4 regions of the Ruegeria sp. ABF4_144 genome follow, and region 3 is predicted to be linked to each of the others. Evidence: riboswitches for the same ligand, from Rfam matches in the RefSeq annotation. Region 3 holds a riboswitch; each other region holds the start of a gene.

Region 1 (7,371 bases), 1.2 Mb from region 3:
GACAGCGAAACGGTCACGATGCCAAAAATCACCGCGGTCACGATCCGAACGCGCGGATCCAGCGGGCTGATCAGGCCTTCGCGCTGGACACCTGCCTCGGAGAGTGTCTTTTCACGAGGTCCCAGCGCGTGTGCCATCAGGCAGCCAACTTCCGGCGCGCGGCCAGATAAAAGCCCAGCCCGAACAGCCCGACAATATAGCCGATCCCGCCGAGGATGGTCTGAAGATCGTTCTGTTCGCGATAGGCCGCAATTTCTCGGCGAAGCGGGCGCATCTCGTCGCGGACGACTTTGGCAATCACCTGTTGCTGTTCGGCGTTGAAAGACGCTGCATCACCTGTGGTGGTCGCGGCAGGCGTTTCAATGGCTTCGACACCCATGATTTCGGCCACTTCCGCGGCAGGCATGGTAATTTCAGCGATGTGGCCCGCGCCGAGATCCGCGAAGAATGTATGCGTAACGGCTGAAGTTGGTGTGTAGATAAAGAACCCGTCCGCGTCTGTGACCACGCGACCCAACTCGGTCCCGTCCGGCCCGGTTACGACAACCTCGGTATCGCTTGCCATATCGCCGTTTGAAAACCCAAGTTCACCTTCAATGGCGTCGCCCGATGCAAAGACACCTGCGATGACCTTATGGGCCAGCGCGGGCAAAGGCGCGCAGCAAAAGGCCAGAATTAGAACCAGATGCTTCATGTGGTTGCCCCTTTGACAAAGAGTTCCGGCTTAACCTTGCGAGCTAGTAAAACGGCGAACCCGGTCAACACCGCTTCGATCACCATGACGGGGATATGCGCGAAAAAGACAAGCTTGGCGGCGGGCAGGAATTCATCGCCGGACAAAGCCAGCGATATGGCAACCATCCCGGTTGTGGCGGCGATAGCGAAAGCGCCCCCAACACCACCCCAGATCGCGCCGTGCAGGGGTGAGCCACTTGCGATCAGGCGGCCAAACACCATACCTGCCAGAACGGCAGGCAGTGCGATATTAAGGGTATTTATCCCCAAAACCGTCAGCCCGCCAAAGCCAAAGAAAACAGATTGCAGCAAAAGCCCGACGAACAACGCCGGGAAGGCGGCCCAGCCGAGCAACAGCCCGGCCAAGCCATTCAGGATCAAATGCACCGACGACGGACCAATGGGGACGTGGATCAGCGAGGCCACAAAAAACGTGGCCGAAAGCACCCCCGCAGTGGGGATGCGATCAAGGTCCAGCGACCTGAGACCCATTGCTATCCCACCCGCGGCAGCAACTGCGCCGCCAATGACAACCGGGTTGGACAGGGCTCCGTCGACGATGTGCATTTCTTACTCCATGTCCCAGGCGCGGATCCAGATGACCGCATCCTGGCTGAGTTCTTTGCCCTCATGCTCTGTTGCCCGGCCTGCACCAAGTGCGGCAAAGCCCCAGTAGCCGGCCTTTGGTACGCCGAACGAGAAATAGCCGTTGTCGTCAGAAATGGCGACCACAGCACCGCCGGGCATCGGCGAAACGGACGGAGTGGAGGACGCAGCGCTGTCCATGTCCGGCTCGGCGGCCATGTACTCGATCTCGATCTCGGCACCTGCAACCGGCTGGCCATCGGCCAGAACGCGTCCGGTGAAGGTCGAGCCCGCGATGACGTTGGTCGGCTTGTTCAGCGGAATGATCTCGGTCGGTAGTCCAACCGGGTTCATCCAGTCGGTCGGCAGCTCGTTGCGGTTCAGGAACGCTTTGGTGAGCTGCTGGATGTAGATATCCTCGGATTCTTCATAGTAAGGCTGAGGAACGGTAACCAACACGTAGTCGCCGGAACGTTTCACAGGAACCGAGCCCTTGAACGCCGCCCCTTCGTTTTCACCACCGGTGAAGCGAACGGGTTCCAGTGTGCCCAGCAGGTCGGTTTTTTCACCGTTGTGGATCACATAGAACTCTTGCGGCTTTTCCAGATCCATGACGTGGCCGTTTTCGAACGGGTGCCAAAAGATCAGTTTGACCGGCACATCGCCCGGTTTCTCGATCATGGTGTTGGTGGTGTATTCCAAAAGGAAATGCGCCTGCGCCATGGCAGGAATTGCCAGCGCAGCGGCAGCCGTGCAGAGCAGCTTTTTCATAAGGTCTTGTCCTTGTCCCGTTGTGCCAACCCCGGCACATAAATTTTGTTTGACGACGGGATAAACGGGACCTTGTGCCCTTTTGTGGGCACCGGCCCGACGCGCACCCCGGCATCGGTGACGCACCCCTTCCGGGGGTGCATGTCTGGCAGGTCTCCTGACTTGCAGGTCAAAGCATCGGACTGGCCTTCCCGGGAAAAAATCCCAGTGGCATATCAGCCTTGCTCGCCGCTCACAGTTGCGGGGGCAGTTGCGGCATTGGGTTGTCGTTTGACAGAACCCGCACCGCATTCCCTTTTATCCGGGCGAACCCGGAACCAAACATGCAAAAGCGCATGCCAGACTCATCCGTCGTCAGTCAACTCAAATTTTGCGGCACCTCAACGATTGCTATCTTGCACACTTTCGCGTTGCCCCTCTACCGCGAAGCCTCGCGTTCCGGTCTGGGGGCCTTGAGGATGCTGTTGGTTTTTTAGGGAGCGGGCGGAATTCAGCCGCCTTACAAGCAGCGCGACTATCTATGCCCTCTAAGAAACGCCTGACGCTTTCGTTCAGAGCCTCACTCTTTTGCGCCTGCGTCATGTTGTTCGAAGACAAAGTGGCCCGTGCCTCAGGCGCGCTATTCCCGCATTTTCTCACTCTTTTAACCCGGCTCATGGGAGTGCCAACAAATGGCGCATCCAGCGGCTGATGCTTGGGATACAACCTCGCATCCCGGGGAACGGAGAATAGCCAGATAGGGCAGAATTACATGCAGATCGAGCTAAGAGATTGTGCGTTCGAGCGCGGGGGCAAGTGGAAAGGTAGAGTAGCGAGTATTGCGCCTTCGCTCTTGCTGGGTTTTGTCGGTGGTAGCCGTCACGGCAACGACGGGGCATGCCGAGGTGATCGATAGCGCGCGGACGTCTCCGTTCATCAATGTGGTGGATGAAGACCTGGTTATCAGAGACGCCGGATCGATCGAGGCGAAACCATTGGCCGGACTGGGTTTGGTCGTCTTTGCCCTTCCGGATTGCACAAGCACCCTGACCAACACCGGCGCAGTCCAGGTTTAGGTCAGGGGCAACACCAATGCCGGCAGAGACGTCATCGAGTTGCTGGGCCTGTCTGACAGCTTCGAGAATAGTGACGCGCTGAAGATAGACGTGAATACTGCGAACGGCAGCGCGTTTTTTAACGTGGTTGAAGTTTCAGGCGCGGGTGGGATCACTGGCAGCGCGAGCAGCTCCGGGGCAGTCTTTGGGCGTGCGACAGGCAACAACGCATTCGTAGACGGGGCTATTCGACTGACGTGGGCGGCGGCAGCCTGACCGCCTCCTTGGTAGCGGTACCAATACAGTCGGCGAGGTTGGTTTGAGCTATGAGAAAGCCTTTAATCACGGGGGCAACCTTCGCCTTAAGGCGAGATCGACCCTTGGTGCCGACATATCCACACGGGCTTTGTAGGCCTCCTACGAGTGGCAGTTCTAACCCCGCGCGGGTCCCTGAAGCCGTGTGAAGGCGCACTGGCGGAATTGAGGCAGGTACGCCCCAGAAAACCTCAAGACCGCATCGTTAGCTGTTTGGACCAGTACTGCCGTGCAGACTTTTCGATTGATGGGATCCCAATGAGAAAACCAAAAAGTAATGCAATACTGCTTGGCCTCAAACCCGCTAGTGACGCCAGCTTACTTATGGACCCCGAGTTCTGCGCCCCACGTGTTGCCACGTTACAAAATCCGGACGGTCGAGGTTTTGAAGATCCGGGCCTGAAAGCGGTTCGCGACGCAAAACGTGCCGCGGACTGGTAAGCTTCTACCGGGCGTAGTCCTTGGCGCTGCTTTTTGCGGGTGGTGATCGTGGCGGTGATCTGAGGTCGATTGGAACTCTGCGGAGCATGCGCGCGGGTATTGGGCCTACGGCGTGGGCGCCTGCCCCGAGGGACAGGCTAACACATCGCTCGGACAGTCTAGCTTTACTGCGGTTTAGCCGGGGGTGTACCAGATCGGCGAGGAATAGGCGCGTTCCTGATGGATCAACTGTGCCTCTTTTGGCAGATCGATGCCAAAGCGCAGCTTGTCATACAGCACCCAGCGCGGGGTGGGAATTTCAAGAACCCGCACATAGTAGAAAGCTCGCTCGTTCGGATCGAAGTCAGGATCGGTCCAGACCGTGACCAGTTCGGATGCGCCGATTGTGTTGCTCCAGCTTGCGGTGTCCAGATTTACGGTGTTGCCGACCTCGGGCAGGTTGCCATCCGCGTCCATCTCACGATCATCAGACCAGACCACATTATAGACTTTTTCCTGCAGCGCTCCCTCGGCGTCCAGCCAGCCCTTGACCACCTGAACCCGGTCCAGATTTGCGCCAATCGGGTCGCGCAGAGCGCCGATCAAGAATTTTGGGGCACCATCCCCTTCGCGCGGGCGCAGGTCGCTGCCCATTGGGACGCCTTTAGTGTAGCCGACATCAGCAACAAGCCGGGTCAACAAGTCTTCTTCAGTGAAATCCCAACCGCCAAAGAACCGCAGTCCGATGCGGGGGCCGGTGGTTGCATAAGTTTCCCGGCGTTTGAACGCATCGAAAATGGCCGCACGTGTGTTATCGGCCGCCCAAACAGCAGTGTAACCCGACGCAACCAGCGTATGACCTTCAAATGCCCCCAGATCGCTTTCCACAAACGGGTGCAAGACCCGCGTGGCCGAAGGTTCCGCGCTGACGGACTTGCCGAAATAGTTCTCTTCCTCGGCGGTGGCCAGTGACGTATGGCTGTCGGTCGCTCCACCCATCCCGAACTTATAAGGGTTCACGCCGAACTTTTCTTCCAGCGCCAGACCGCGTTTCAGGGCCTCGCGTGCGTATTCCCCGGCCAGCATGTCTTCGGTTTTCAATTCGGTGATATCCAGATTGCCGACATCCCAGTTTTCATAGTCGGCAAAGGCATCATCGGGGCTAAGGAACGGGTGCGCCTCGCCATCGCCTTTGATTTGTGTGACTTCGTAGTGAGGCTCCCACTTGGCGCGGTTCTGAACATATTCCTCGTCGACCTTGCCACCGTGATAGGTGTCTTCGGTCGGGAACATCCATCCGTTCGACAGGTTGCCGTTATGGGCAAAAGCAACGGCGCGGCCGCCCGTTTTCGACTGATACTCCTCAAGCCAGGCATAGAGCGCTTTGGGATCGGTATCCCCATAAGGCGGTTGCGTCACCGGTGGCACCATCTGCAGCGCCCGGATTGGTCCATCCCTCAGCATCACGTTGCGATGCAAGTTGAACCCCTTAGGAACCGAGGTCCATTCAAACCCGATAAAGGCCGTGAAATTGCCGGGGTCGTTGTGGCGCTCCGCGGCCAGAACGATCTGTTCCCAGGTAAAGGCAAAGGCATCCGCACCGGGGCTGTAGGATTCAAGCAAAAGCTCGGGCAGGGTCATCTGCGAAAAGTTGGTGATGATATCAAACGCCGCTTTCGCCGCGTCTTCGCCACCGGCTTTGTAACCCTCATACCACTCCAATCCCTTCGGTTCGGCCAGAACACCGGGTTTGCCCGCCTGCAGATCGGGGGCAAAACCCATCAAATCGGTGTGGTCGGTTAGCACCATCCAGTCCAGCGGCCGGGCCAGCCTGACGGGTTGGCCAGTCGAGGAAATGACCTGCTCACCTTTGGCGAACCGCCACGCATCATCGGGCAGCAAAGTGTTGCCAAACGCACCGGCGTCTAAGGACAGCCCGGTGTGCAAATGGGTATCGCCCCACAGCGGACGTTCCGGGAAGGACCGATTGGCATAGGGTGAAAATGGTCGTTCAGCAAAGGTCCCCTCGGCGGCTTCCTTGCTGGGGACAGCGTCAGCCATCACACTTGCTGGCAGGAATACCAAAGTGAAAAAGCAGAAAGACAGTCGAAGCATGTGAACCTCCCCCTCACAGACACCGCGATTAGAGTTAAGAAAATATATATCTTGTTTTTACGATATCATGTTGCTTGGCGCATTTGTAAAAAACTTCGAGGGGCGTACGCGCTGCTTTGCGAGGCAGTTCAGGCTTGTGTGCGAAGGATGGTGATCAATCGTTCTGCTGCGTCCGAAAGTATCTCCTCGTCGAAGGCTGCGTATCCCAGCAAGAGCCCTTGCAGTTTTTTAGGAAGTACGCAGTGGTCCGACAAGGCACTGACGCGCAGACCGTTTTGGTCGGCCTGTTTGCTGATCTCAAGATCGGACATCCGAGCAATAAGAGGATCCTTTGCCGACACGCATAAGTGCATTCCGGAGGAATCGGGTTGAAGGTCCAGTAGGTCCGCAGCAGGGGATAGTGCATCAAGAAGGTGGCTCTGACGCTTGGCATAGACGCGTCGCATTCGACGCAGGTGCATTGCAAACTCACCACTGTTCATGAACGCCGCCAATGCGGGCTGCGGGATCAGTGAGGCGCGGGGACCGACGCGGCCAAGATAGGCCAATGTGCTGGGCAGAAGGCGTTTGGGGACCACCAGATAGCCGATCCTAAGCGCTGGGCTGACCAGTTTCGAAAAACTGCCCAGGTAAATCGTGTTGTCCAGACCGTCCAGCCCCGAGAGTGAGGGCAGGGGTTGCCCGCGATAACGGAATTCACTGTCATAGTCGTCCTCGATTACGACGGTTCCGGTCTGCTGAGCACGCTCAAGCAAGGCGACCCGGCGGGACAGGGGAAGGCTCACCCCCGTTGGATAATGCCGCGAGGGGGTGACGATCGTGGCATGTATTCCGTTCGGAATGCGCTCAATATTCATTCCGTCTTGGTCAATGCGGACGGGATGGGCGTTGTTGCCTGTGTCAGCAAGAATTGTGTGCAGTTTGGGCCAGCAGGGGTCCTCAACCGCGACCTGCTTGCCCACGCCCAGCAGGCCATGGAAAATCACCTCGAAAGCCTCTCGTGCGCCAGAGGTGATCACCACCTGACCGGGATCACAGGACAGGTGACGCCACGCAGTAAGGTGGTCCGAGATCGCTTCACGCAGCGGATACCAGCCCAGCGGGTCCGGGCGGGCCAAAAGCGCTGGCGTTGGGGTTCGCCATGCGCGTTCAAGATGACGCGCCCATTGTCGGTGTGGCAACAAGGTTTGATCGGGCAGTCCGGTTTGAAAGGTGCGCCATTCCGCGGTCATCGGACCGGCCGGACGCGGGATAGGCCGTGGGTGTGACAGGTGCGTGATCTCGCTGGCGATAAAGGTTCCGCTGCCTTGCCGGGTGACCAGATATCCTTCGCTGATCATCTGGTCATAGACCGCCTGAACCGTCGTGCGAGAAATTGACAGCTCGGACGCAAGAG
Region 2 (7,371 bases), 610 kb from region 3:
ATCTGGTTCATGAGTTGGTTTCCTTGAAGTCACGTATGATGTGACCAAGGTAAGGCGACATAAAATTGATCTGTAGATAGGCAAAACTGGACACAGTGCGTCAAAAATGAAACACATGGCGAATGTCGATCAAGGAAAGCCATTCCCTGAACTGGGATGACCTGAAGTACTTTCTGGCCGTTGCCCGAACCGGAACTCTTCGCGGTGGGGCTGACAGTATCCAGGTGAACCACACCACGCTGACGCGCAGATTATCCACCATGGAAGAGCGCGTAGGTGCCCGGTTGTTCGACCGATCGAAATCCGGTCTGGCGCTGACGCAGCTCGGTGAAGATCTGATGCCTCACGCGGAACGTGTTGAGGCGGAAATGGCCGCCGCATCGCGTGTCATTGTCGGCCGGGATGCGCAGCCTTCAGGTACCGTCTACGTCACCCTGCCCCACGGGCTGGCGATGACGTCGCTGATGGCCGACTTTACCGCCTTTGCCGAGCTTTACCCGGACATCACGTTGAACATGAATTTCACCAACGACATCCGCGACCTGATGCGACGAGAGGCCGATGTCTCATTGCGTGTGGCTGATGAGGTGACTGAAGATGTGGTCGGGCGAAAGCTCGTTCAGATGTCACAGGCAGCCTATTGCACGCGAGAATACGCCGAGCGGATCAGCGACAATGGCGGCGAAGGATTAAATCTGATCGGCTGGCACGAACCCGAAGAGGCGACCACGGCGAAATGGGTGAAAGACAGCTACTATCCAAAGGCCACTCTGAAACACCGGGTCTCTGAACTCGTTCCGTTGATCACATTGGCGGCCTCTGGTTTGGGTATGGCGTATCTTGCGTGCAATCTTGGCGACCGACATCCCAACCTGATCCGCGCGCCGTTTCAAAAGCCGATGCCGTATCGGAGCATCTGGCTTCTGCTGCATCGTGATCTTCGAAACACCGCACGGGTTCGGCTGTTTGTTGATTTCCTTGCCCAGCGGGTCAAGTCCAGACGAAATGAATTCTGGGTTACGGGAACAGAAACACACTGATAACCGCCATTCGCTCTGGGCTCATGTGACACAAAGCAAAGCAGCCGCTGGCTTTTTCAAAGCGAACGGCTGCTTCCGATACGAACTCTACTCAAGACTTCGAAGCCTTGGTTAGACCTTAGTTTTGGTCTCGGTGACTACCCCAAAGTATCTAGCACACGCTTGGCAACACTGGCCGATGATGCAGGGTTCTGTCCGGTAATGAGGTTGCCGTCTTGTTGCGTAAACGGAGCCCAGTCCTCAATGCTGATGAACTCTGCCCCGCGGTCCTTCAGGGTGTCTTCCAGCAACTGAGGCACCACTTGTGTCAAACCAACTGCATCCTCTTCAGAGTTTGTGAACCCCGTGACGCTACGCCCAGCCACGATATGTTGGCCGCTTTTGTCTTTGGCGTTCGCCAGAGCAATCGGTGCATGGCACACGGCTGACACGATTTTGTCCTGGCCCCAAAACTCCTCGATCAGTTGGATCGAGTGCGCATCTTGGACCAAGTCCCACATCGGGCCATGACCGCCGGGGTAGAAAACAGCGTCGTAATCAGAGGCGCTTACCTCGGACAGCTTCAGCGTGTTGGCAAGATCTACCTTGGCTGTTTCGTCTGCTTCAAATCGATCAGTGTCAGCGGTCCGGAAGTCTGCGGAACTGCTCTTGGGATCAAGCGGAGGTTGGCCGCCTTTCGGGGAGGCCAATGTTAGTTCGGCACCCGCGTCCAGGAACGCGTAATAGGGCGCGGCCAACTCTTCCAGCCAGAACCCGGTCTTTTCGCCGGTATCGCCAAGTGTATCGTGCGACGTCAAAACGATTAGGATTTTCTTGGACATGGTGTCTCCTATTGGGCTGAGGCGCAGCGTGCTGCGATCTACTTGATGGGGGACATATCGGGTGTTGTTGACCAGGTTCAATTGGGTATATTTGCAATGCTCTTTTGCTAGTGTGAAATAATGGGGTGCATTTTGTCGATCTGGGACGGTCTGGAAGAATTCGCAGCAGTGGCGCGCACGGGCAATTTTACCAAAGCCGCAAATCAACTGAACGTATCCACCTCACACGTTTCCCGGCGCATTCAGGCATTGGAAAACAAGTTGGGTGTAAAACTCATCGCACGCACAACACGTACCGTTCGACTGACTGAGGTAGGGATCGCGTATCAACGCAAGGTAAACGACTTGATCGCGGCGACCGAGGAAGCTCAGGACGCGATCTCGGGCGAGGTCAGTGAACTGGCCGGCCCATTGCGTGTCACGGCCGCAGGTCCCTTTGCCGAGCAAAACGTCATTCCGGAACTCATGCGTTTCGTTGAGGATCACCCCCTGCTGACCCTCACGGTGGATTTCAGCAATCGCTACGTCGATCTGATCGGAGAAGGGTATGATTTTGCCATTCGCTATGGTGCACTTTCCGACAGTTCGCTGATTGCGCGAAAGCTCTGCACGCGCAAATTGGCCTGCGCGGCCTCTGCCACCTACCTAGAACAACACGGAGCACCGGAAAGACCACAGGATCTCAGAGACCACTCCTGCCTTGTGACCACCAGCGACACGTGGATGTTTCGCGATCCCGAAAGCAAAGACCCCTTGCAGATCAGGGTCGGTGGCAGGTTTCGCTTTAACAGCATTCCGCTGATGCGCACGGCGCTCGAACGCGGGCTGGGCATTGCCTATACAGCGCACGAGAACATTCAGGACCTGGTTGCTGAAGGCAAAGTGCAGCTGCTGCTTGAGGATTTCGAAGATGCAGACGCCGCAAGAGCGCATTGGATTGTCTACCCCGACGGGCGTCTTTTGCCGCGACGCGTTCGTTTGGCCATTGATTTTCTACTAACCGCGTTTGAACCCAAGCGCCGGTAAGCGATTGGAGGAAAGGCCGAGAGTCACAGTTTGATGTCTACAAAGGTTGCCCGCTCGTCGAAATCCCGTCATTTGAACAGGTCTCGCAGGCAAACACATCCGGCGCGGAAAAAGGCGGCCCCTTCCGGGACAGCCCTTCGTTTGCTACTGATTGCACTGCACCGCCTGGTAGTTCACCCTGCCTGCTGGCCCTGCGGTATGACTTCGTACCCCGGCTCTTCGGGCTCGTCGTCCAGCATCTCGGGCGGGAACCCGGGGGCCGTGATGTTCAGACCGGTGGCTTCCTCTAACCGCTTGATAATGTTCGGTGACAGTTCGCGCTCACCGAAGCGGGCGATGCCATCTTCGAAGATTTTGATCATCACCGGGTTGATCTCCAACGGCACTCCGGCACGGTCTGCAACGTCCTGAAACAGACCGATGTCCTTTTTCACCAAATCCATCGTGAAAGAGATATCCCGCGATCCGTTCAGGATGACCTGGCTTTCGGTCTCATGCACGAAGGACGTGCCGGACGAGATTTTGATCGCCTCATAAGTGGTGTTGAGGTCCATTCCAGCAGCCTTGGCAGTTACCAGCGCCTCGGCGCAGGTGATCAGGTTGGCGGTGGCCAGATAGTTGGTCAGAACCTTCAGGACCGAGGCCGTGCCCAACTCACCTGTATGCAGCACACGCCGCCCCATCGTGATAAGGAACGGCAAAATCCGCTCGAATGTAGTACGGTCGCACCCTGCGAAGATCGAGATATTGCCGGTCGCCGCCCGGTGGCACCCGCCGGACACAGGGCAATCAACAGCGGCGCCGCCGCGTTCGATCACCATCGCGCCCAAGCGTTTGACCTCGGCCTCGTCGGTGGTCGACATCTCCATCCAGATTTTGCCGGATCCGACCTCGGGCAGCATCTGTTGCATGACGGCATCCGAGGCCGCAGGCGACGGCAGACAGGTTATAACCGCATCGCAATCCCGCATCATCTGCGCCGGGTTTTCCGCTGCTCTGGCACCTTGGGCTACAAATTCGGCCACCAGATCGGGGTTGAGGTCATGGACCGTCAGGTCAATCCCGTTGCGCAGAAGCGATCCCGACAGCTTGCCGCCAACATTGCCCAGACCGATAAATCCGACTTTCATATTACCCTCCCGAAGGTCGCTGTTTGCGCAAAGTATCGCTATTGCATGCCCAAAGCGTAAATGAATAATAACACGCATTATCGGCAAAATATTTTGGTGATAGATGGACCGACTTCCAAACCCCGCCTGGCTACGTAGCTTTGAATCCGCCGCACGCCATCTGAATTTCACCACAACCGCGCGGGAACTTGGCCTGACTCAGACGGCGGTATCACTGCATATTCGGTCACTTGAGGCCGAGCTGGGGCAAAAGCTGTTCACGCGGAACGCGCGGCGGTTGGAGCTGACAGAGCTGGGGCAATCCTATTCTCTGACTGTGCGACGCGCGCTGGCCGATATCGCCCTGTCCACCAACAGCCTGTTTGGCCCAGCCTCGCACCAGACCCTGACAATCCGGGCCGCGATTTCGACGGCAGCCTATTGGGTGGCCGCTGAACTACCGGACTTTACCGCACAACACCCGGACATTCCTATCCGTCTGGTCTCGCACATCTGGAACGACAGCGGAACACCCGGCGATGTGGATGTGGAAATCCGGCTTGGCTATGGCGACTGGCCCGGGGTGCGATCCGAAAAACTCACCGATGAAAAGCTGGTTCCGGTCTGCCGAGCCGGGGACGGCTCCCCGAAACTGAACAAAGGGCCGCTGGTTCATATCCTTGGGTACGAGGACAACTGGGCGCGGTATTTTCAGGCCAACGGCATTGCGCCTCCCGACCAACCGCCCCAGCATTCGGTGGATACGACGGTCGCGGCTCTGCAACTTGTGATGGCCGGCGCGGGGTATGCAACGATCCTGGAACGGTTCGCCAAAAACGCAATCCGGCAAGGTGCACCGATTGCGATAGCAGGCGCCGCGATTCCCTTTGCCCAGTCGCACTATCTGGTCAGCGCCGAACGGGCGACCCAGACCACAGCGGCGGCGGGTTTGTTCTGCGCGTGGTTGCGGGATCGGCTGGCAACAGATGCCGCGGATTGACCCAAGCTGGTCGCTTTTCCATTCCAAGAGGTTTCTGCCCCCGTCTCGCGCTTGACAAGGCCCCTGCCCGTGCCGCATGTCGCTTGCGTTGGTGTCCATCCCCGGATGGATGAAAAGGGAATGCGTCAGCGGAACTTCCGTCAAACGCAGCCGCCCCCGCGACCGTGACCGGAGAAGGTGCCCAAAGCCACTGGCCCAAAAGGCCGGGAAGGCGGGACACCTGCCAGAGCTCAGCCTCTGACATCCGCAAGCCGGGAGACCTGCCAGCACCCGAAGTTGTAACCGGGCGGGGTGTTCCGGTGTCGGGTCCATGTCGGAATACGTGGCCCGCATGAAACCCCGTCCCCCACGAATAGGTTTTGGGGGGATGAGAGACATGACTGAGACCACACCAGTGGAATTGCTGGTTTGTACCACTTGCCGTCGTGGCGTGCCTGTCGAGGATGACTCGCAGCGACCGGGCACCTTGCTGCACAAAGCATTGGAAGACGCTGGTTTGCCCGAAGGCATCGAACTGAAACCAGTTGAGTGCCTTTCAAACTGTGACCAGGGCTGTTCGATCGTTTTACGCGGCGGGCCCTCGCGCTGGACCTTCGTGTACGAAAACCTGAATGAAACCGACCACGTCGAAACCATCATCGAAGGTGTGACCAAGTATCTGGCCACCGAAGATGGCTTGGTCAAATGGCGTGAGCGCCCAGAGCATTTCCGCAAGAACTGTGCGGCCCGTATTCCCCCGATTGGAGCTTAAAATGTCAAACCTCGAAAAACTCCCTGTTACTGTGATCACCGGCTTTTTGGGCTCGGGAAAGACTACGCTGGTCAAGCATCTGATGCAGAATCCCCAGGGCAAGCGTCTGGCCGTGGTCGTCAACGAGTTCGGCGATGTCGGTGTCGATGGCGATATCCTGAAATCCTGCGCCATCCCGGATTGCCCAGCGGAAAACATTATGGAACTGGCCAATGGCTGCATCTGCTGCACTGTTGCCGATGACTTCATCCCCACTATCGAGGCGCTGATGGCGCTAGAGCCACGCCCCGATCACATCCTCATCGAAACATCCGGTCTCGCCCTGCCCAAACCGCTGCTGAAGGCGTTCGACTGGCCCGATATCCGGTCCAAGATCACTGTCGATGGCGTAATCGCTTTGGCCGATGCCGAAGCCGTCGCCGCTGGTCGTTTTGCTCCGAACGTTGAAGCCGTGGACGCCCAGCGTCTGGCCGATGACTCGATCGACCACGAAACGCCCTTGTCCGAGGTGTTCGAGGATCAGATCTCTTGCGCTGATATCATCCTGCTGACCAAGCCTGATCTGGCGGGTTCTGAAGGCGTTGCCAAAGCGAAGGCGATCATTGCAGCCGAGGCTCCACGCCCGCTGCCCGTGGTTGAAGTGGCCGAAGGTGCGGTGGACGTGCGCGTTGTGCTGGGTCTGGAAGCCGCCGCCGAAGACGACATGGACGCCCGTCCGTCGCATCATGACGGCCACCATGATCACGAGCATGACGATTTCGAAAGCATCATCGTCGAACTGCCGGAACAGACCGACCCCGCCGATCTGGTCGCCAAAATCGAACGCTTGGCCAATGAGCTGAACATCCTGCGCGTCAAAGGCTATGCCGCCGTTGAAGGCAAACCGATGCGTCTGCTGGTGCAGGCTGTTGGTGCCCGCGTGCGTCACCAGTATGACCGTCCGTGGGAGCCCGGTGAAGAGCGCCGCTCGCGTCTGGTGGTCATCGCCGAGCATGACGACATCAAAGAGGCAGCTATCCGCGATATCCTCGTGGGCCTGACCGAGGCCGCCGAGTAAGCCATGCACGTCGTCTTCCGCGAAAGCCACGGGTTAGAAGAAACCGAAACCCCGACCGATCTGGGCCAGAGCCCGGCGGATCTGGTGGTGCTGTCCTTTTCTGACAGCGACCTTGGCGCTTTCGCGGCAGGCTGGCATCGCGGTGGCGGCCCCGAGGGGCGGATGCCCACGATGCGGCTGGCCAATCTGACCGCGCTGAAACATCCTCTGTCCGTTGACACCTATGTCGAACAGACGCTGGAGGGCGCAAAAGGCATCCTGATCCGCCTGATCGGCGGCGTGCCTTACTGGTCGTACGGGTTGCAGCAGGTTCTGGCGTTGGCGCAGACCAAGGGCATTGCGCTGGCAGTACTGCCCGCAGATGGTCGTGAAGACACGCGGTTGGATGACTATTCCACACTGCCCGTCTCGACTCTGCGCCGCTTGGCGCATCTGTGCGATACCGGTGGAGAGGTCGCCGCACAAGCCGCTTTGGCGCAGATGGCGCTGGCGGCGGGTCTTTATGCCGGTCCAGTGATGGGGGCTAAAACCCTGCCCGACTGCGGTGCATGGTGCCCGGATCGTGGC
Region 3 (7,371 bases):
CAGCAATAGACCTCGCGCTCAAGGTAATCAGGGGCCATCAACCCCAGCATCAACTGATTGAACTGACCCTGATATCCCGTCCACGGGCGATACCGATCCGGCTCTTCAACAACGAATTTTAGGTCCAAACCGTCGGTGCGGCTGGCCATCTGTTCCAACCGTTGGCGGAAGATGATCTCGGATGGCCGCTTGGCACAGTTGATGAAGACAACGTCCAGATCACGGCCTTCGTCCCACATGCAGGTTGTCATCGACATCATCGGGGTGATGCCCGAGCCGGCCGAAATAAACAGGTACTTGCCTGCCGCGCTTTGCGCGTTGGAAAACAGGCCCGCAGGCCCAATGGCCTTGATGCGCATGCCGGGTTGCAGGTTGTCCAGCATCCAGCGCGTGCCGATACTGTCGGGTTGCGCTTTGGCGGTGATGGTGATTGACCGCGGGCGCGACGGCGATGACGAGATCGTATAAGTGCGATGCACGATACCCCCGGGCTGGTTCGGTGCCGGGATTTCGAGCGTCAGGAACTGACCGGGGTGATAGGCGAACTGCGCCCCCGAGGGGGCGCGGAACGAAAAGCTGGCGGTGTTGGGCATCTCGGGCACAACCGAGACGCATTCCAGCATCTCGCCATCTTGCCAGATGGCAGAAGAGAGCGTGTTCAGGTCTTTCATTAGCCTTACTCCGCCGCCAGCGTGTTTGGTGCCAGGCGGGCCGACAACGTGTTGCAATACCAATCCACGAACTGCAGAACGCCGGATTCCTGAATTGGCGAGTACGGACCAGGCACATAGGCCGGGCTGTTGATGCCCTGCTGGTTATCCTCGACCACCTGACGATCTTCGTCATTCGTGGCGACCCAAACTTCGGTTAAACGTTTCACGTCGTAATCTACGCCTTCGACCGCGTCTTTGTTGACCAACCATTTGGTCGTGACTTCGGTCTCTGTCGGACTGATCGGAGTGACTCGGAAAACAATCGAATGGTCGGCAAGGAAGTGGTTCCAGGTGGTTGGATAGTGGAACTTCAACAACGATCCCGCATCCGCAAAGGGAGATCGGCCCAACCAGCGGCGCACAGCGGACTTTCCGTCCATCGTATAGCTCTCAGCGCCTTCTTTCAGCGGCATACGCGCCAGACGGTATTGGCCATCATCATTCAGATAGAACTGCGATGGCATGCCCGCAGCCTGACACCGGTCAAAATGGGCCTGCATGTAGGCTGGTGTTTCACCGCCTTCTATCCCTGTTACACCCGGATCGTCGGGGAAAGTTCGGCACAAAGCAGGATGGTTGCCGCCACAGTGATAGCACTCGCGGTTGTTTTCCCAGACCAGCTTCCAGTTGCCGTTCTCGATGATCGAGCTTTCAAAGGCGACCTTGGCATTCCCCAGATCATGCGGCTCAAGATATGGGCGCGCAGTGTTGGCGAAGGTGTCGAAATCTGGCGCATTATCCGCAAGGCAGATGAAGACCAACCCGGCAAGATCGCGGCAATGGACTGTCTTCAATCCATGCTGTTTGGGATCGAAGTCCGGCCCCATGTCACGGGCCCAGAGCAGTGAGCCGTCAAGCTCGTAGGTCCATTGGTGATACGGACAAACCAGTTTGGGCGCATTGCCTTTTGCCGCCTTGCAAATGACGGAGCCGCGATGGCGACAGGTGTTGTGAAACGCTCGGATCTGATTGTCGGCGCCGCGCACGATGATCACTCGGTAAGCCCCGACGTTGTACGTCACGTAGTCGCCTGCTTTCACCAGTTCACAGGCTGGAATGGCAAACAGCCAGTCGCGGTAATGGATGGTTTCAAGGTCGGTCTGAAAAATCTCGGGATCGATATAAAACGCCTGTTCCAGAGCATAGCCCGGGTTTCGACGCGCCAACAGGCTTTGAATAGTGTTCATTTCTGGCTCTCCTGCCGCGCCCCGCGGCATTGCTTGGGCAGATGACAAGGAGGACCTGTCCGGAGGCGTGCGAGGATCACGTCCGAAACCCGTGCCCCCACCGCCACCCGCGGTTTGACATATCTGAGAGGCTGGTTTCCGGACTTAAAAGGGGTTTACACCCGGTTGCGAGACCTTCCCGGGATCCTCGTCCCAGTGGTTGATTGTCGAACCTGACCTTCCTTACCGTTGCGGGGGCAGTGCCGGACTTACACCGGCTTCCCAATTCTCCGCTGTCTTAGAATCAAACAGCGGCACCTCACGACCATCAAACTATTTCAGTCACTTTTGACCGCTGAAATACTTGCGACATTTCCGGAAACAAAACAGACATCGTTTGGTTTCGGTTTTTCATTGGAAAATTCTGGGGCGTGCTGACAACTGACTGGGGGTTTGTCAATTAAGTCGGCAGGTCGTTCTTGCGTTTGAGCCTGTGAGGCGTAGCCTCGGCTCTAGGCTACGCCTTCTGGTGACCAGACGTCGATCACACTCTCTGTAGGATCAAATTGGCCACGTGGTCCGGGATATCGTGAGAACTAGCATCGCCGCCATATTTCCACCCGAGGTGACTTTCACTAGACTGTGCCAGTGCAAAATTTGAGAGGCACCCCTCAAATGCAAAAAGGTAAGTCATTGTCAGGGAAGAACATCCCTGAAAGATCAGCACCGGTTCAATTGAGCCTTCACGGTGCCGATTTGAAACTCTTGCAGGTCTTTGCGCATGTGGTTGAGGCCGGCGGGTTGTCTCCCGCTCAGTACGGTCTGAACATGAGCCTGTCCGCTATCAGCGCGGCCATTTCAAATCTGGAAACCCGCTTGGGGTTTCGCCTGTGCGACCGTGGACGCGGCGGGTTCCAACTGACCGAAGGCGGGCACCTTGTATACGAGGAGCTGCGACCGCTCAGCCAGGCCATCGGAACATTCACCAGATCGGTCGAGGCGTATAATGGTGACATGCACGGTCAATTTAGCATCGCAATGGACGACGCGATCATGACCAATCTGCGTTGCCCGATCTATAAAGTGATCCAGAAGTTTGCCGCGCAGGCGCCCGAGATTTCCCTGAACATCGCCATCATGAGCGCCCCACAGATGGAACGGGCGCTGCTCAACAATGAACTGAATATTGCCATCGGTCCCTTTCGGGAACTGTCCGCAGCGCTGAAGGCCGAGACCGTTAATGTTGAAAGACAGCTATTATGTTGTGGCCGCGCCCATCCCGCCTTTGATCTTGAAGATGAACAAGAGATCGAACAGGCGGTCACCAAAGCAAGGTATTCTGAACGCAGCTTTGACGACCGGGACAAAACACAACCACACGGTCTTTTCACTAGCGCCGCGACGGCGGCCACGATGGAAGCCATGTTGGGCATGGTGCTGAGCGGCTTGTATCTGGGCTACCTGCCCCGGCACGCCTGCGAACCGTGGATTGAGAACGGCGAATTGAAATCTCTTCTGCCTAAAGTTTACGCTTACGACACCGACATAAAACTGGCCAGCCGCAAGGGCCACGGGGACAAGCGCGTCGAGCTTTTCCTTAAAACGCTGGCTGAAGTTCAGAACTGACCCCAATTACTTTTGAACGGTTAAAAGTTTACTTCTGAAAATACAGATTTTTCCTCAATGCGTGCCTGCCATGATTTGGAGATGTCCAAGTCGGAGGCCCAGAATTGAAACGCATGCGTTCGGTATACCCATCAGTGCCCGGAATCGGCTTTTGGGCCCGCATCCCTGCGCTGGATGCCCCGACGGTCATCGTGACACGCGGCGATGCTCTTTTCATGACAGGAGATCTGGCATGATTTCGCCCAGCAGCTACGTCTCGCTCCAGGACATCATGCGCACCGCGCAGCGGATTGCTCCGATCGTACGCAAAACGCCATTGGTGTTCTCAGAAGCACTGTCTGAGCGCGCCGGGTTTGAAATCTGGCTCAAACTTGAGAACCTGCAAACCACCGGCAGTTTCAAGCTCAGGGGGGCGTCAAACCGCATTCTCCAGCTTAGCGACGAAGAAAAGGCGCGTGGCATCATTGCGGTGTCCAGCGGCAATCATGGCCGGGCCGTCGCGTATCTGGCGAAGCGCCTTGGCGCAGCAGCACGGGTGGTCGTTTGTTCGCTATGTCCTGAAAACAAACGTCAGGCGATGCGAGACCTTGGCGCCGAAGTGATTGTGTGCGGGGACACCCAGGACGAGGCTCAGGATCACGCCGATCGGCTGATCGAACAGCACGGTTATACCTGGGCTGATCCCTATGACGATCTGCATGTCATTGCCGGTCAGGGTACAATCGCGCTTGAAGCGCTAAGCGATCTTCCCGATGCAGATATGATCGTCGCCCCTTTGTCCGGCGGTGGTCTGCTGTCCGGTATCGCATTGGCCACAAAATCGATTTCTCCTGAGATAGCAGTGGTTGGTTCGTCGATGGAGATAGAACCCGGCATGGTGCGCAGCCTCGAAGCGGGCAAACCTGTTCATGTCGACGAACATCCCAGCCTGGCCAGTTGCATCACAGGCGCGATCGGGATGCGTAATCGTTATACGTTCCCGATTGTACGTGACTTCATGGATCGCGCGGTCCTGATCGCCGAGGACGCTTTAGCCCCCGAAATGGCGATCTTTGCTGAAACCGAAGGCATGATCGTTGAGGGCGGCTCCATAACATCCGTAATCGCTGCCCTCAGCCCCGAGGTGCGGGACATGACACCCACCCGAGCCATTGTGGTGATCACCGGCCGAAACATCAGCCTTGAGACTTTCCAATCAGCAGTAGCAAGCCGCTGCTGAAGCACAAAAACCCGTACACGCCGAGGCCAAACCGCCCCGGTCAACAGAGGAGAACACTCATGAAGTTCGTTACCAAAACACTCGCTGGCCTGACCGTAATGGTCGGTCTTTCTGCCACTTCAGCGCTTGCCGAAGATAAGCTGCGCCTCGGCACTGAGGGGGCCTTCCCTCCGTTCAACTTCATCGATTCCTCAGGTAAATTGGCCGGTTTCGATGTGGATATCGGTTTAGCGCTCTGCGCTGAAATGGGTCGCGAGTGTGATCTGGTCGCGCAGGACTGGGATGGCATCATCCCCGGCCTGATCGCCAACAAGTATGACTTTGTGATCGCCTCGATGTTCATCACCGAAGAACGCAAGAAAAAGGTCGCCTTTTCCGACCCCTACTATCTGGCGGCCATGAGCTATGTTGCGCCCAAAGATGCAGGCATCACCGATTTCTCGGCCGAGGCACTTTCTGACAAAACCTTTGGCGCGCAATCGGGCACCACACAGGCAGATTTCATTCAGGCGATCTATCCCGATGCCGACCTGCGCCTTTATGCAACGCAGGACGAAGCCAACCTCGATATGGCCAGCGGACGGATCGATATCATGGTCGGCGACACCATCCCGTTGAGCGAATGGGTCAACAAAACCGATGACGGTGCCTGCTGCGAGATTGCGGGTGAACCGATCACCGACCCCGAGTTCGTCGGCGACGGCGTAGGCATCGCAGTCCGTCAGGAAGACACCGAACTGGTCAAGGCCCTGAACACGGCGCTGGCAACGATCATCGAGAACGGAACCTACAAAGAGATCAACGACCGTTACTTCGACATCAACGTTCGCACTATGAAGGCCGAATAAGGCACGTGAATGCTTGATCTGTTCGCATATGGGGACGCCGGCTGGGGGGACGAACTTCTGGCCGGTCTTCGGGTGACACTGCAACTGGCGCTGCTGGCCTTGCCGGTCGGTCTGGTGCTGGGGTTTGTGTTCTCGACCATGTCGCTGACAAGGTCAGCCCCCCTCAGGCTGGCAGCGCGGTTTTACACCACAACCATGCGCGGCCTGCCTGAAATTCTTACGCTGTTTGTGATTTATAACGGCGTCGGTCTTGGCCTGAACGCGCTCATGAGCGCCCTTGATCAGCCGCCGGTGAATTTCTCGCCAATGGCGGCGGGCGTTATCGCTTTGGGTATGGTCTTCGGTGCCTTTGCCGCCGAAGTGCTGCGCGGCGCGTTTCAGTCTTTGGATATGGGCCAGATAGAGGCCGCGATGGCCATCGGCATGACACCAAGGCAGATTTTCTTTCGGGTCAAGGTGCCTCAAATCTGGCGGTTTGCCCTACCCGGCCTTGGCAACCTCTGGATCAACCTGCTGAAGGACACGGCATTGGTGTCGGTAATTGCACTGGATGATCTGATGCGCATGACCAAAGTTGCCGCAGGTTATACGAAGCTGCCCTTCGACTTCTATCTAGCCGCCTGCCTGATTTATTGGGCACTTTGCCTGATCTCCGAGTTTGTTCTGGCCAGGATGGAACGTCGCGCCAATCGCGGCGTGCGGAGGGCCGGTGTATGAACCCGATTGAGTTGCTAATGCAATACTGGCCCAAATACCTCGAAGGGCTGTGGGTCACGATTCAACTCGCCGGGGTCGGGGCGGTGCTGGCCGCAATTCTGGCCCCTCCTCTGGCGCTGATCCGGCTGAACGGACCTGCTGTCTTCAGCGTTCCGGTGCGCATCTATGTCTCGTTCATTCGCGGCACTCCGATGCTGGCGCAGCTATTCCTGATCTACTATGGATCCGGCCAGTTCCGGCCCTACTTGCAGGATATCGGTCTCTGGACTTACTTCCGCGAACCGTATTTCTGCGCCCTTCTTACTTTTGTGATCAGCTCGACCGCCTATCAGGTCGAAATCATGCGCGGTGGCCTGATGGGAGTTCCGCAGCAAGAGATCGAGGCCGCAAATGCCATCGGTATGTCGCCCCTGACGCGTTATCGCCGGGTGATCTTTCCCCACGCCTACCGCATCGCTTGGCCTGCGTTGGGAAATGAGGTCATCCTGCTGATCAAGGCCAGTGCCTTGGCAAGCGTAGTGACGATCTTTGATCTGCTCGGAGAAACACGCCTGATCTTCTCGCGCACTTTCGACCTGTCGGCCTATCTTTGGGCGGCGGTTCTGTATCTCGCCCTGACCGCCGTGCTGGTTTGGGTCTGGCGCCGGGTCGAGATCATGCTGAACCCGCAATTTTTCAAAGTCCGCTAAGCCGGTTTGACCATGGAGAGCCGAACATGACCGATACGCAGGCTGTATTGAAAGCCGAAGGAATTCGGAAAAGCTTTGGCCACGTCGAAGTCCTCAAGGGCATCGACCTGACGGCGCATGCGCATGACGTGATTTCCATTCTTGGCTCCAGCGGCTCGGGCAAAAGTACGTTGCTGCGTTGCCTGAACGCGCTGGAGGTTCCGACCGCTGGGCGCATTCATGTGCATGGCGAGGAAATCCTGTTCAAAAACGATCGCCCCGCCGACCGCAAGGCCGTGGAGCGGTTGCGTCAACGTCTGGGCATGGTGTTCCAACAGTTCAACTTGTGGACCCACCGCACCGTGATCGAAAACGTGATGGAAGGTCCTGTTCACGTTCTGGGCAAACCCAAGG
Region 4 (7,371 bases), 1.1 Mb from region 3:
GTTGCAAGAGTATAGCCACCATCTCCACGCCGGGTAACGGTCGCCTTCGACGTGTGCAAAGCCGCCGGCAAACCCTCTGCACCCGGTGCTACTGACAGGACAGTTTGCCGGATCGAGGCCTGGGGAAAGGTGATCCCAAGCTGATGACAGAATTGGGAAGCCCAAGCACCCCCAGCCATAACCACTTGAGAGCAACGAACTTCGCCCCGCTCTGTCACGACACCCGAAACCTGTCCAGCCTCTGTCAGAATACCGCGCACAGCGCAGTTTTGTACAACATGCCCGCCCAAGGCGGCGACACCTTTGGCAATCATCGGCACGGCCCGAGCCGGATCGGCGATGCCGTCACTTTCCGAAAAGACACCACCTTTCCACGAAAGGCCCGTCGAGGCACCTCGATCAGTAGCTGCTTTCGCATTCAAGGGGTGGCTTTTTACGCCCTGTTCCGCAGCAAAACGACACCACGACGCCCATGTTTCGATCTCTGCCAGATCATTGCTGAGATACAGAAGGCCGCAGCGGCGAAACCCGACATCTTCACCCAGTTCACCTGCAAGGTTCTCCCATAGCTCCAACGCCTTTGTTGCCATCGGCAACTCGCGTGCGTCCCGGTTCTGCTGACGACACCACCCCCAGTTGCGGCTGGATTGCTCCCCTCCAACGCGCCCTTTTTCGAGTAACAGAACCGGTATGCCGCTCCGCGCCAGATAGTAGGCCGTTGTGGTGCCAATGATGCCGGCGCCAATAACTACCACCTCAGTTTGCTCAGGAAGTGTTGTTTCCGTATCTATGGTTGCTAACGGAGCGGGCATTGCAACCTCATACCAGAGCCTGGCTAAACAGCGCTAAGCGCTGCGGCGAGAGAGGCATCTCCCCCCGCTGCATGATAGGTGGCTGACTGACACGCATCAGCCCCAAGTCAATCAACCAAGGGGACAGACCACTCTCTCGCATGACGTCCAAACGTACAAACTGGCCGACAAGACCTGTCAGATGGCGTGCGATCAGTGCTTGTGCGTCTTGGACACTGTCCGCCACGACAGGGCCGACAACATATCCCAGTCCAAAGGGTCGACAAGCCGCATACCCGGACACCTTGCCATTCCGTCGCATGACTGAAATGCGTGTATTCGAGGCCATCCAATTGACCAATGCCGCCCGGTCTCCTCCGAAGCTTCGATTTTCAACTTCGATAACGCCTTTCAGATCATCTGCCTCTGCGTCTTGCGCCCCTACAATGCCTGGTGCTTTGCCAACGATCCCCTGATGTTGAACAATGTATGCAACATCCTGAAAACCGAGTTTTTGATAGAGTGGTCTGCCAGAAACAGTAGCCACCAGCCGGATATGTCTTTCTTCTTTTTCGATCAATGACGTGACCAAGGAGCGACCCAGCCCTTGTCCTCGTTGGTCTTCCGAAACGATGACCATGTTAATCGTCGACATTTCCGGCCCGAAGTCAGATCTCAAAGCTGTGCCTATCAGCCCATAACTCTTGGTAGCCACGACGCCCTCCGAAAAGGGCAACAGCATCTCCCAGTCTTTACGCTGATGTGGCCAGCCTACGGCCGCAGATAGTTCGACACTCGGGTTTAAGTGTTCGCATCGAAATTGGGTGAGTTCAAAAGTCATAGGGCAACACCGACAGATGATAGGGATTGATGTGGTAAGCCTTTGACGAAATGACAGCTACTCAGCTGGTTTCTGCGTAAATTACTCTGCTCCTATCCACAAGTGCCTCAGCGGTTTCGAACTTGGAAAACCACCCTCACTGCTTCCCCGTTATCCTTGCGGCTAAGAGTGCAAGAAACCGTCACTGCGAGGAAACACAAGACGCGTTGAAACGACTAAAATGCGTACTGGCCGATATCTGCTGACTCGCGTAAACTTGATCAAGCCATAAAGAAAATTCCAGCCCGTCGATCTATATATTGACAATCAAATCCCACCACACCCAATATGGTGTTGCTTCGGTTCTTTCGATTCCTGTCGAAAGCTAAGAGGGAAACCGGTGAGATTCCGGCGCTGCCCCCGCAACTGTAAGCGGAGAGTTCGGCTGACTACGCCACTGAAAGCACGCTTTTGGGAAGGCCAGACCGAACGATGATCCGCAAGCCAGGAGACCTGCCGCAAGCGTGAATGATAACCACGAACGGAGGGTTCGGGGGCGTCTGACGGGCCTGTTTGCCCATGGCGTCCTCGGCTTTGATTAAAGGGACTGAGGACAAATGAGCATTACCGTATATTCCAAACCCGCCTGCGTACAATGCACTGCCACCACCCGTGCGCTGGACGCTAAAGGCATAACCTATGACGTCATCGATCTGACCCAGGACGACGGCGCCATGTCCCATGTGACCGAGCTGGGATATCGTCAGGCACCTGTCGTTGTGGCCGGCAGTGATCATTGGTCGGGTTTCCGCCCGGACATGATCGCACAACTGGCCTAATCCATGGCCACGCCGATCCCGGCGCTGGTCTATTTCTCATCGAAATCCGGAAACACCCACCGCTTTGTGACGCGGCTGGGCCTGACCTCTTTCCGCATACCGAACGGGATGGACCAGCTGCCTGACCCCAAAGGACCCTATGTTCTGATCTGCCCAACCTACGCTGATGGCGAGGGGCGCGGTGCAGTGCCGAAACAGGTGATCCGCTTTTTGAATGACCCAGCCATCCGTTCCGGGATCATAGGGGTGATCGGCACAGGCAACCGCAATTTCGGTGCGACCTACGCCCTGTCCGGTCGCATCATCGCCCAAAAATGCAACGTGCCGCTGCTCTATTCGTTCGAGCTTGCAGGCACCGACACTGACATCACCCGCGTCCGCGCCGGGCTTGAAAAACTATGGAGACATCTATGCTCGACAGCAGCGTAAACGAGCAGGACTATCACGCATTGAACGCGATGCTGAACCTCTATGATGGTGAGGGGAAGATCCGCTTTGAAGCCGACCGCATGGCCGCGCGGCAGTACTTCCTGCAGCATGTGAATCAGAACACCGTGTTCTTCCATTCTCTGGATGAAAAGTTGGGCTATCTGGTGTCCGAAGGCTATTACGAAGAGGCCGTGCTGGACCAGTATTCCAAGAACTTCATGCGCAAGATCTGGGATGCGGCCTATGCCAAGAAATTTCGGTTCCCGACCTTTCTGGGTGCGTTCAAGTATTATACCTCGTACACGCTAAAAACCCGTGACGGACAGCGATTCTTGGAACGCTATGAGGACCGCGTTGTCATGACCGCACTGGCGTTGGCGCGGGGAGATGAGGCGCTGGCCATGTCCTTCATGGAGGAGATCCTAGAAGGCCGCTTCCAGCCTGCCACGCCGACCTTCCTGAACGCGGGTAAAGCGTCGCGCGGTGAGCTGATCTCGTGCTTCCTGCTGCGGCTGGAAGACAACATGGAAAGCATCGGGCGCGGTATCAACTCGGCCCTGCAACTGTCCAAACGCGGCGGCGGCGTGGCCTTGCTGTTGACCAATATCCGCGAGCACGGCGCGCCGATTAAGGGGATCGAGAACCAGTCCTCGGGCGTAATCCCGGTGATGAAGCTGTTGGAGGACAGCTTTTCCTACGCCAACCAGCTGGGCGCGCGGCAGGGGGCCGGGGCAGTATACCTGAACGCGCACCATCCAGATATCATGCGGTTCCTCGACACCAAGCGCGAGAACGCGGACGAGAAAATCCGCATCAAGACGCTAAGCCTTGGCGTGGTGATCCCCGATATCACCTTTGAGTTGGCGAAGAAGAACGCCGACATGTACCTGTTCTCGCCGCATGACGTGGAAAAGGTTCATGGCGTGCCATTCTCGGAAATCTCAGTCACCGAGAAATACCACGAGATGGTGGATGACAAGCGCATCCGTAAATCCAAGGTCAACGCGCGTGAATTCTTCCAGACCATTGCCGAGTTGCAGTTCGAATCCGGCTATCCGTATGTGATGTTCGAGGACACGGTGAACCGGATGAACCCCATCGCGGGGCGGATCAACATGTCGAACCTGTGTTCCGAAATCTTGCAGGTCAATGAAGCATCCGAGTTCAACGATGACCTCAGCTATGCGCATCTGGGCACGGATATCTCCTGCAACCTCGGGTCGCTTAACATCGCGAAGACCATGGATGGCAACGATCTGGGTCGCACTGTCGGAGCTGCGATCCGCGCTTTGACTGCCGTGTCCGAGATGTCGGCGATCGACTCGGTGCCCTCGGTGCGTCGCGGTAATGACGAAAGCCACGCGATTGGTCTGGGGCAGATGAACCTGCATGGGTTCCTGGCGCGCGAACACATCCACTATGGCACGCCCGAGGGTGTCGAGTTCACGTCGGTTTACTTTGCCGCCGTGGCCTATCACGCGATCCGCACCTCTTGCGATCTGGCGCAGGAACGCAAGGCGTCGTTCAAGGGCTTCGAGGAATCCGACTATGCCTCGGGCACCTTCTTCGACAAATACACCACCCGCGATTGGCTGCCCGAAAGCGAGCGGGTGAAGGCGTTGTTCGAGGACATCGCCCTGCCCACACGCGAAGACTGGGCGGCGCTAAAGGCCGATGTGATGAAACACGGCCTCTATAACCGCAACCTTCAGGCCGTGCCGCCAACAGGGTCGATCAGCTACATCAACAACTCGACCTCTTCGATCCACCCGATCGTGTCCAAGATCGAGATTCGCAAAGAAGGCAAGATTGGCCGCGTTTATTACCCGGCGGCCTTCATGAACAATGACAACCTCGAATACTACCGCGATGCCTACGAGATCGGCCCCGAGGCACTGATCGACACCTATGCCGCGGCCACCGAACACGTGGATCAGGGCCTGTCGCTGACCCTGTTCTTCCCGGCCGAGGCCACCACCCGCGATATCAACCGCGCACAAATCTACGCGTGGAAGAAGGGCATCAAAACCATTTACTACATCCGCCTGCGCCAGGAGGCCCTTGAAGGGACCGAAGTGCAGGGCTGCGTATCCTGCAGTTTGTAAGGGGAACGAAAATGAAAGACATGATCCAAACCAAGATCCCCCGCGCGATCAACTGGAACCGGTTGGACGACGACAAAGACCTTGAGGTCTGGAACCGTCTGACGGTGAACTTCTGGCTGCCGGAAAAAGTGCCGCTGTCCAACGACATCCAAAGCTGGGTCACTCTGACGGACCATGAAAAGCAACTGACCATCCGCGTTTTCACCGGCTTGACCCTGCTGGACACGATCCAGAACACCGTCGGCGCGCCTGCCCTGATGCCGGACGCAGTGACCCCGCATGAAGAGGCCGTGTTGACCAACATCGCCTTCATGGAGGCGGTTCACGCGCGCAGTTATTCCTCGATCTTTTCGACGCTGTGTTCGACCAAGGAAATCGACGAGGCCTTCCGCTGGTCCGAGGAAAACCCACACCTGCAGGCCAAGGCCGAGGCCATCCTGAACACCTATGCCCCCGGCAACGACCCGTTGAAACGCAAGATCGCGTCGGTGTTTCTGGAAAGCTTCCTGTTCTATTCCGGCTTTTACCTGCCGATGTACTGGTCCAGCCGTGCCAAGCTGACCAACACCGCCGACCTGATCCGCCTGATCATCCGCGATGAGGCCGTGCATGGCTATTACATCGGCTACAAGTTCCAGCGGGGCTATGAGAAACTGTCTGAGGCGGAACAGCAGGAGCTGAAAGACTATGCCTTCGGCTTGATGTTTGAGCTTTACGGTATCGAAAACCAGTACACCGAGGAGCTCTATGACGAAATCGGTCTGACCGAGGACGTGAAGGTCTTCCTGCACTACAACGCCAACAAGGCGCTGCAGAACCTCGGGTTCGAGGCCCTGTTCCCACCCGAAGTCTCCGAAGTGAACCCGGCCATTCTGGCGGCACTTAGCCCCGACAGTGAAAACCACGACTTCTTCTCGGGCTCCGGCTCTTCTTATGTCATTGGCAAGGCGGTCGCCACCGAAGACGAGGATTGGGACTTCTGATGCCGAAGGACACCCTCGCAATTGTCAAAGAATGGCACGCGGCGTTCGACGTTCCGGTCGTTGACGCCCCGTCGATCCCCGAGGAGCGCGCGCAGATGCGGCTGGCGATCCTTGAAGAGGAAGTGGCCGAGCTGCGTACTGCAGTTGAGGCTGGTGATCTGATCGAAGTTCTGGATGCGCTTTGCGACATCCAGTACGTGCTCGACGGCACGCTTCTCGAATTTGGCCTGCACGGTTTCAAGCAGGATGCGATGGAAGAGGTCCACGCGTCGAACATGTCCAAACTCGGTGCCGATGGGCGGCCGGTTCTGCGTGACGACGGCAAGGTGCTGAAAGGGCCGGACTTCCGGCGGCCCGATCTGGCCCGCATTCTGCAGCGGACATAGTCAGCGCATCGAAACCGCAGCAAGCGTCAGCCACGCTGCGGTTTCGAATGCAAACCGCCTAAACCTCGACTTCAACCTTGCCGATCGGGTTTGAGCAGCAGGCAAGAATGTAACCTGCCTCGATGTCGTCTTCGGAGATCCCGCCATTGTGGACCATGTGGACCTCTCCGGCCGTTTTCTTGACCTTGCAGGTTCCGCAGACACCGAAAGTACATCCCGACGGAATGTTCAGACCAACCGAACGGGCGGCGGCAAGAACCGTATCGGTCTCAGTGACCTTGGCAGTCACGCCGGAGCTTGCAAACAGGATCTCAGCGCTGCTGTCATCGTCGAGGACAACGTCATCCAACTCAGGCTGATCCGCCTCGGTTTCCACCGGCGCGCCAAAGCTCTCCTGATGGTAGTTGTCCATATCAAAGCCAAGACCGGCCAGAGCGTCGCGCACAGCCTGCATGAAGGGCTCAGGGCCGCAGCAGTAAACCTCGCGCTCAAGGTAATCAGGGGCCATCAACCCCAGCATCAAGATTTTGCTTCAAAGCTAAGGCCTTAGGTTGTTGCGCGGGAAAACTCGCCAAACAGTCTGGAAGCGGACGCAGATCAGCCCTCCTACAAAGGCAGTTCCGGCATGGATCGTGTGACCTCGTGCATCTGAACCTCACCGGACCGGTCTATGTTCACAACCAACTTCCGGGCATTCGGGAACCGCTCGAAATAGGCGAAACCGATGACTTCAATCACGTCCATCGACTGACACTGAATCTGATAGTCGGCCTGAAACTCGGCGTGATGTTCCTGATCTGCCGCCGACGTTTCGTCAACTTCCGGACCAAGCCCTTCTGCTAGCAAAGTCACATTGGCCGCTGCCGTGAAGCACGCCGCGTCTTCCGGCAGGGCAAACAACTCCAGGGGCTTGGACAGATCTGAGATTGCTCCGGCAACCAAGGCCCGGTCGTTGTCGGTTTGCGCCGGACGCTCAAATCCGATGATATCTGCAGCAGGCACAGCCAGCGACAAGGAC

What was found. A riboswitch is a leader RNA that binds a small molecule or an ion and turns the genes downstream of it on or off. The one in region 3 is predicted to bind cobalamin.
Positions count from the first base shown of each region.
Region 1: it holds a riboswitch for cobalamin, as region 3 does, so the genes downstream of both, ACXAGD_RS13645 (DUF4198 domain-containing protein) here and ACXAGD_RS07795 (aromatic ring-hydroxylating oxygenase subunit alpha) in region 3, are expected to answer to the same signal.
Region 2: it holds a riboswitch for cobalamin, as region 3 does, so the genes downstream of both, ACXAGD_RS04785 (DUF1636 family protein) here and ACXAGD_RS07795 (aromatic ring-hydroxylating oxygenase subunit alpha) in region 3, are expected to answer to the same signal.
Region 4: it holds a riboswitch for cobalamin, as region 3 does, so the genes downstream of both, nrdH (glutaredoxin-like protein NrdH) here and ACXAGD_RS07795 (aromatic ring-hydroxylating oxygenase subunit alpha) in region 3, are expected to answer to the same signal.

Region 1 is NZ_JBSWWK010000001.1:2,724,714-2,732,084, reverse strand. Features, by position in the region: gene cbiQ (cobalt ECF transporter T component CbiQ) at 1-137, opposite strand, end outside; gene ACXAGD_RS13655 (cobalt ABC transporter permease) at 137-694, opposite strand; gene cbiM (cobalt transporter CbiM) at 691-1,302, opposite strand; gene ACXAGD_RS13645 (DUF4198 domain-containing protein) at 1,306-2,091, opposite strand; cobalamin riboswitch at 2,222-2,428, opposite strand; gene ACXAGD_RS13640 (hypothetical protein) at 2,940-3,146, shown strand; gene ACXAGD_RS13635 (DUF3604 domain-containing protein) at 4,056-5,975, opposite strand; gene pdxR (MocR-like pyridoxine biosynthesis transcription factor PdxR) at 6,104-7,371, opposite strand, start outside.
Region 2 is NZ_JBSWWK010000001.1:925,558-932,928, reverse strand. Features, by position in the region: gene ACXAGD_RS04815 (SDR family NAD(P)-dependent oxidoreductase) at 1-11, opposite strand, end outside; gene ACXAGD_RS04810 (LysR family transcriptional regulator) at 123-1,040, shown strand; gene ACXAGD_RS04805 (type 1 glutamine amidotransferase domain-containing protein) at 1,178-1,861, opposite strand; gene ACXAGD_RS04800 (LysR family transcriptional regulator) at 1,994-2,887, shown strand; gene ACXAGD_RS04795 (NAD(P)-dependent oxidoreductase) at 3,061-4,017, opposite strand; gene ACXAGD_RS04790 (LysR substrate-binding domain-containing protein) at 4,121-4,996, shown strand; cobalamin riboswitch at 5,069-5,278, shown strand; gene ACXAGD_RS04785 (DUF1636 family protein) at 5,373-5,747, shown strand; gene cobW (cobalamin biosynthesis protein CobW) at 5,749-6,804, shown strand; gene cobN (cobaltochelatase subunit CobN) at 6,808-7,371, shown strand, end outside.
Region 3 is NZ_JBSWWK010000001.1:1,531,976-1,539,346, forward strand. Features, by position in the region: gene ACXAGD_RS07790 (FAD-binding oxidoreductase) at 1-671, opposite strand, end outside; gene ACXAGD_RS07795 (aromatic ring-hydroxylating oxygenase subunit alpha) at 677-1,900, opposite strand; cobalamin riboswitch at 2,013-2,216, opposite strand; gene ACXAGD_RS07800 (LysR family transcriptional regulator) at 2,615-3,505, shown strand; gene ACXAGD_RS07805 (hypothetical protein) at 3,619-3,741, shown strand; gene ACXAGD_RS07810 (pyridoxal-phosphate dependent enzyme) at 3,738-4,724, shown strand; gene ACXAGD_RS07815 (ABC transporter substrate-binding protein) at 4,784-5,572, shown strand; gene ACXAGD_RS07820 (ABC transporter permease) at 5,582-6,289, shown strand; gene ACXAGD_RS07825 (ABC transporter permease) at 6,286-6,978, shown strand; gene ACXAGD_RS07830 (ABC transporter ATP-binding protein) at 7,005-7,371, shown strand, end outside.
Region 4 is NZ_JBSWWK010000001.1:417,425-424,795, reverse strand. Features, by position in the region: gene ACXAGD_RS02185 (NAD(P)/FAD-dependent oxidoreductase) at 1-755, opposite strand, end outside; gene ACXAGD_RS02180 (GNAT family N-acetyltransferase) at 820-1,632, opposite strand; cobalamin riboswitch at 1,955-2,146, shown strand; gene nrdH (glutaredoxin-like protein NrdH) at 2,229-2,450, shown strand; gene nrdI (class Ib ribonucleoside-diphosphate reductase assembly flavoprotein NrdI) at 2,466-2,879, shown strand; gene nrdE (class 1b ribonucleoside-diphosphate reductase subunit alpha) at 2,861-4,984, shown strand; gene nrdF (class 1b ribonucleoside-diphosphate reductase subunit beta) at 4,996-5,967, shown strand; gene ACXAGD_RS02155 (pyrophosphohydrolase domain-containing protein) at 5,967-6,353, shown strand; partial or broken gene ACXAGD_RS02150 (2Fe-2S iron-sulfur cluster-binding protein) at 6,412-6,876, opposite strand; gene ACXAGD_RS02145 (ZrgA family zinc uptake protein) at 6,960-7,371, opposite strand, start outside.